One region of the Bradyrhizobium sp. P5_C11_2 genome, then DNA from elsewhere that is predicted to be linked to it. Evidence: predicted binding sites of a transcription regulator. Region 1 holds the regulator's gene; the other holds the start of a gene.
What was found. The regulator HrcA, encoded in region 1, represses chaperone genes, less so after heat shock. The targets are predictions, from matches to a motif close to GTTAGCACTCNCNNNNNGNGAGTGCTAAC.

Region 1 (3,408 bases):
TAGCCGAAGCCGGCGGTGCCGCGCGGCGGCCACACCAGCGTGCCGTCGACGCGCGCCTCGACCTCTTCGCGATGATCATCGGGCCAGGCAACGCAGAGCGCGGAGACGAAGTGCGCCTTGCGCTTGTCGGGCGCGGTGGCGCCGCGCTCCAGCAACAGGCGCTCGATCCGCGTCATCGCCGCGGTGAAATCCTTGGTCGGACCGGCCCAGCGCGCGCTGTAGATGCCGGGTGCGCCGTCGAGCGCGTCGACCACGATGCCGGAATCATCGGCGAACGCGGGAAGCTTGGTCGCCTGCGCCGCCGCGATCGCCTTGATCGCCGCATTGCTGCGGAAATCATGGCCGGTCTCTTCCGGCTCGGGCAGGCCGAGCTCTCCGGCCGAGACCGCCTCGACGCCGTGCGGCGCGAGCAGCTCCCGCATCTCGGCGAGCTTGCCGGGATTGTGGGTCGCGATCACGAGTTGGCCTGTGATTCGGCGGTGCATGGCCTATTGACTACGCCACGGCCAGTTTCTGCAAGTCCACGAGACGTGCGACGCCCTTGCGCGCCAGCGCCATCAGCGCCAGGAACTCGGCTTCCGTGAACGGCTCGCGCTCCGCGGTTCCCTGCACCTCGATGATGCGGCCATCGCCGGTCATGACGAAATTGGCGTCGGTCTGGGCTTCCGAATCCTCGGCATAGTCGAGATCGAGCACCGGCGTGCCGTTGTAGATGCCGCAGGAGATCGCGGCGACGTTGTCGCGCATCACATTGGCCTTGATCATGTTGCGCGCCTTCATCCAGCTGATGCAGTCGGCGAGCGCGACCCAGGCGCCGGTGATCGAGGCCGTGCGGGTGCCGCCATCGGCCTGGATCACGTCGCAATCGACCGTGATCTGGCGCTCGCCGAGCGCTTCGAGATCGACGATGGTGCGCAACGAGCGCCCGATCAGGCGCTGGATTTCCACGGTGCGGCCACTCTGCTTTCCGGCGGAAGCCTCGCGGCGGGTGCGTTCCAGCGTGGCGCGCGGCAGCATGCCGTATTCGGCGGTGACCCAGCCGCGGCCCTGGCCCTTCAGCCACGGCGGCAGGCGCTCTTCCAGCGTCGCGGTGACCAGCACATGGGTGTCGCCGAACTTCACCAGGCAGGAGCCTTCCGCATATTTGACCACGCCACGCTCCAGCGTCACGGGGCGCAATTCATCGGGCGCACGGCGGCTTGGCCGCATGGGAATTCCTCCAAAACTCACGGGAAAAGGCTATTCGCGGTGCTTGTAGGTGGGGTGGGGATGGGCGGCAAGGCCTTTTCGGTCCCCAGGCAACCTTCAAGCAACCGCAAAACCACGCTTGTCAGCGGCCTCCCGGATAGACAAGTTACAAGCATCCGAGAGGAGTTGACGTCTGTGGCCCATCACGATCCGATCCATCTGATCGCGCCGCGCGCAGGCCTCGCCCAGCTCAACGAGCGGTCTCGCGACATCTTTCGTCAAATCGTCGAGAGTTATCTCGCGACCGGCGAGCCGGTCGGCTCGCGCAATATCTCGCGCCTGATCGCCATGCCGCTGTCGCCGGCCTCGGTCCGCAATGTCATGGCCGACCTGGAACAGCTCGGCCTGATCTATGCCCCACACACCTCTGCCGGCCGACTGCCGACGGAACTCGGGCTGCGCTTCTTCGTCGACGCCCTGATGCAGGTCGGCGATCTCAATGACGGCGAACGGCAGGCGATCCAGAGCCAGTTGACCTCGGTCGGCCAGGCGCAATCGGTCGAGGCCGCGCTGGAGGAGGCGTTGACGCGGCTCTCCGGCCTGACCCGGGCCGCCGCCGTCGTGCTGACGCCGAAATCCAATGCGCGGCTGAAACACATCGAATTCGTCCGGTTGGAACCGGAAAAGGCGCTGGTGATCCTGGTCGGCGAGGATGGTCAGGTCGAAAACCGTGTGCTGACGCTGCCGCCGGGGGTTCCATCCTCGGCCCTGACCGAAGCCGGCAACTTCCTCAATGCACGAATCCGGGGCCGGACCCTGGCCGAGGCGCGGCTGGAACTCGAGACCGCGCTCGGCGAGGCGCGCACCGAGCTCGATCAGCTGACGCAGAAGGTGATCTCGGCCGGCATCGCCAGCTGGTCCGGCGGCGAGAACGAGGACCGCCAGCTCATCGTCCGCGGCCACGCCAATCTGCTCGAAGACCTGCATGCGCTGGAGGATCTGGAGCGGGTGCGCCTCCTGTTCGACGACCTCGAGACCAAGCGCGGCGTCATCGACCTGCTCGGCCGCGCCGAGACCGCCGAGGGCGTGCGGATCTTCATCGGCTCGGAGAACAAACTGTTTTCCTTGTCAGGCTCCTCCACCATCATCTCGCCCTATCGGGATGCCGCCGGCCATATCGTCGGCGTTTTGGGCGTGATCGGGCCGACGCGGCTGAATTATGCCCGCGTGATCCCGACCGTGGACTACGCCGCCCGCATCGTCAGTCGCCTGCTGGGCGGCTGACCGGCGGCCCAGTCGATCACGGGCGCTTGATTTTCGGCGTCCGAAGCACGATATGCGGGCGAGAAAACCCCTGAGACGAATACGAAAAGAGAGCCGATGAACGATCGAGACCGGCAACCCGAAGACACGACCGCTGCGACCGGCGAGCCCGTGGTGTCAAAGCCCTATGTGATGCCCGACGATCCCGAGCCCGGCTCGGTCGAGCTGTTGCAGCAGGAGGCCGCCGAGGCGCGCGACCGCATGCTGCGGACGCTGGCCGAGATGGAAAATCTGCGCAAGCGCACCGCCAAGGAGGTGGCCGACGCCCGCCTCTACGGCATCACCGGCTTCGCCCGCGACGTGCTCGACATCGCCGACAATCTCCAGCGCGCGCTGGACGCGGTTCCGGCCGAGGCCCGTGCCGCCGCCGATCCCGGCCTGACATCGTTGATCGAGGGCGTCGAGCTCACCGAGCGCTCGTTGCTCAATGCGCTGGAAAAGCACGGCGTGAAGAAGTTCGACCCCTCGGGCCAGAAGTTCGATCCGAACTTCCAGCAGGCGATGTTCGAAGTGCCGGATCCGTCGGTGCCTGCGGGCACCGTGGTGCAGGTTATGCAGGCCGGCTACACCATCGGCGACCGGGTGCTGCGCCCCGCTCTCGTCGGCGTCGCCAAGGGCGGCGCGAAGGCTGCACCCGCGGCGAACAACAACGAGTCGAGCGGCGCGGCCAACTGAGTTTGGGCGTCATTCCGGGGCGATGCAAAGCATCGAACTGACGGTGCGCACCTGAGAATCTCGAGATTCCGGGCTCGATGCTTCGCATCGCCCCGGAATGACCGCGTGAAAGTCTTACGCGCTCGCCGCGATGTCCGCCGACTGAATCCGCTTCACGCCGGCCTTGGCCATGTCGGCCCAGGCTTTTGCCAGCGAGCCCTGCGTGTCGATGCCGCGGCAGGC
Region 2 (3,408 bases), on a different contig from region 1:
TTTGTTTGGTAAACGGAAACGGCGTTTCGATTCACCACGCCGTCAAGCGAGGCCCAATTTGGCGATCAGCGTTTATTTTCGGTGAACGCCGCAAATGCATGGTTAACCGCCGGTTTTCGCGCCGTCGCGCACGGCCGCACAACAGTTCCTGCTGTGAACTTCGTGTTAAATCGCTTCTGCCTACAAAGACGCGTGAGTGAGGTGGGGGGAGTTCCTGATGGCTATTCACCGCAAACGTTTTCGTGTCGAAGAGGCTATTGTCGGCGAGATGCCCAGCCCCGAAATGATTGAGGAGGCTGCGCCGATGCACAGCGAGATCATGGCCGAGCTGCGTGCGATCCGCGCACAGATGGCGAAAGGCATTGCGCCCGCACCTTTGTCCGGCAGCGCAGCCATGGCCGCGATCGACGCTTCCACGGCCCACGAGCTTTCCGAAGCGCGCACCATGCTCGACACGTACCGGGCGCAGATCGAGCAGTGCGAGAAGCTGAAGGTCGAGCTCGACCTCATCCATGACGCCATCGACCGCACCAAGCGCGAGATCGCGACGCTGCACGGCAAGAGCTTCGACGGTGGCGAAATGGCCAAGGTCAATGGCGAGCTCGGCGCGGTCGTCGGCGGCACCGAGCAGGCGACCCAGCAGATTCTCGAAGCCGCCGAATCGATCGACCAGGCGGCCAGCGCGATGTCCAAGGTCGACTCGGCCGACCAGCAGAAGCGCCTGGCCGACGACATCCAGGAACGCGTCATCTCGATCTTCGAAGCCTGCAACTTCCAGGACCTGACCGGCCAGCGCATCAGCAAGGTCATGACCACGATGAAGTTCATCGAGCAGCACATCAATGCGATGATGGAGATCTGGGGCGGCGTCGACGCGATCAAGTCCCACATCGTGCCGCAGATCGACACCCGCGGCGAGGATGAAAAGCTCCTCAACGGCCCGAAGCTCGCCGGCGACGTCGGCCATGCCTCGCAGGACGACATCGACGCGCTGTTCGACTGAGCGGACGCGACAGACCGAAATACAAACGCCGGCGCGAGCCGGCGTTTTTTGTTTTTGGGGGATTTTATCTCACGCTGTCATTCCGGGGCGGTCCGCAGGACCGAACCCGGAATCTCGATATTCCGGGTTCGATGCTTTCGCATCGCCCCGGAATGACGGGAAGAACATCACGCCCGCGGCGCGCAGCGGACGTAGACCATGTTGCCGTAGCGGGTGGCGGCGTCCTTGTCGATGAAGCGGGTGATCAGGACGCGGCCGTCGAAGGAGACGATCTCGCGGTCCTGCTCGCCCGGCGTCGGGCCCGCCGGTCCGATATAGTTCTTGCCGCTGGGCGAACCCTTCAGCCGCAATTCCTGCGGCGTGGCCTGGTCGGCGAGATGCATGATCACGCCGCCGGAGGAGCCGGCGGTGATGACGTAGGGATTCTTGCACTGGGCCCGCGCGGCGGCCTCGGTCCGGGCGCGGTCGGCCGGGTTCTGGAACGAGGCGAGACCCCAGCGGCCGACGATCTCGTCGGCGCGGATCGACGCCGGCATTTCCGGCCCGGTGCCGGGCTCGGCCTCGGGCGGCGGCGAGGACGAGGAGAAGGACGGCAGGCTCATGCCGCCGCCACAGGCGCCCAGCAGCAGCGCCAACATGGAAGCGGCCGCCAGATTGGCAACCGTGCGCACGTGAGCTGAACTGATCATGCTATTCCCCCGAGCAAAGTGCCCCCGACCAAGACCGCGGCCGCACCCCTTCGGCAGCCAAGCGCAAAACCGCTGTCGGAGCAATGACGTCCTTTAATACGCCGGCACCGCAAATAAGTTTCTGGAGCCACAATCCTATATCCGCCTCACCAATCGCTTAACCACCTTTGCTTGACAGGATCGCGGCCAAGCCATATTTCCCAGCCCACTATTAGCACTCGGAAAGACCGATTGCTAAGCGCGTCGTTCGATCCTCGGGACGGGGGCGGACGACAGCGCCGCCCCCACCCACTTCCGTTGCTTCCGAAGCGAGCCTCCAAAGGGAAACGTCATGGCTAAATCCAAATTTCGTCCGCTGCATGACCGTGTCGTGGTCAAACGTATCGACGCCGAGGAAAAGACCAAGGGCGGCATCATCATTCCGGACACCGCCAAGGAAAAGCCGTCCCAGGGCGAAGTCGTCGCCGTCGGCCCCGGTGGCCGCGACGAGGCCGGCAAGCTGATCCCGATCGACCTCAAGGTCGGCGACCGCGTGCTGTTCGGCAAGTGGTCGGGCACCGAGGTCAAGATCGACAATGAAGAGCTCCTGATCATGAAGGAGTCGGACATCATGGGTGTGATGGCCTAAGGCCAAACGCCTGAACGGCCGCTGAATGCCATGCCCGGATCGCTCGATCCGGGCATCCATCATTCCGCCGGGTTCGCCCCACGGATCCCGGAATTGATGCGACGAACAAACAGCAAGACACATCACGAAACACAAGGGATTGCAGAACATGGCTGCCAAAGACGTCAAGTTTTCCGGAGACGCGCGCGAACGCATGCTGCGCGGCGTCGACYTTCTCGCRAACGCCGTCAAGGTGACGCTCGGCCCGAAGGGCCGCAACGTCCTCATCGAGAAGTCGTTCGGTGCGCCCCGCATCACCAAGGACGGCGTCACCGTCGCCAAGGAGATCGAGCTCGAGGACAAGTTCGAGAACATGGGCGCCCAGATGGTCCGTGAGGTCGCCTCCAAGACCAACGACCTCGCCGGCGACGGCACCACCACCGCGACCGTGCTGGCCCAGGCGATCGTGCGCGAAGGCGCCAAGGCGGTTGCCGCCGGCATGAACCCGATGGACCTCAAGCGCGGTATCGACATCGCGGTCGCAGCGGTCGTCAAGGACATCGAGAAGCGCGCCAAGCCGGTCGCGTCCTCCTCCGAGGTCGCCCAGGTCGGCACCATCTCGGCCAACGGCGATGCCGCCATCGGCAAGATGATCGCCCAGGCGATGCAGAAGGTCGGCAACGAGGGCGTCATCACCGTCGAGGAGAACAAGTCGCTCGACACCGAGGTCGACATCGTCGAGGGCATGAAGTTCGACCGCGGCTATCTGTCGCCCTACTTCGTCACCAATGCCGAGAAGATGACCGCCGAGCTCGAGGACGCCTACATCCTCCTGCACGAGAAGAAGCTCTCCGGCCTCCAGGCCATGCTGCCGGTGCTGGAAGCCGTGGTGCAGTCCGGCAAGCCGCTCGTCATCATCGCCGAGGACGTCGAGGGCGAGGCGCTGGCCACCCTGGTCGTCAACCGTCTCCGTGGCGGCCTCAAGGTTGCCGCCGTCAAGGCGCCGGGCTTCGGCGACCGCCGCAAGGCCATGCTGGAGGATCTCGCGATCCTGACCGGCGGCCAGCTGATCTCGGAAGAGCTCGGCATCAAGCTCGAGAACGTCACGG

Region 2: a site for HrcA is predicted at 1,903-1,931, ahead of ACXJL8_RS21930 (co-chaperone GroES). Genes of this name have one in related genera too.

Annotation. Positions count from the first base shown of each region.
Region 1 covers NZ_JBFULT010000082.1:15,836-19,243, forward strand. The annotation lists gene rdgB (RdgB/HAM1 family non-canonical purine NTP pyrophosphatase) at 1-485, opposite strand, end outside; gene rph (ribonuclease PH) at 496-1,209, opposite strand; gene hrcA (heat-inducible transcriptional repressor HrcA) at 1,384-2,472, shown strand; gene grpE (nucleotide exchange factor GrpE) at 2,569-3,186, shown strand; gene pncA (bifunctional nicotinamidase/pyrazinamidase) at 3,301-3,408, opposite strand, start outside.
Region 2 covers NZ_JBFULT010000244.1:7,151-10,558, reverse strand. The annotation lists gene ACXJL8_RS21940 (protein phosphatase CheZ) at 218-1,003, shown strand; gene ACXJL8_RS21935 (hypothetical protein) at 1,171-1,692, opposite strand; gene ACXJL8_RS21930 (co-chaperone GroES) at 2,024-2,320, shown strand; gene groL (chaperonin GroEL) at 2,469-3,408, shown strand, end outside.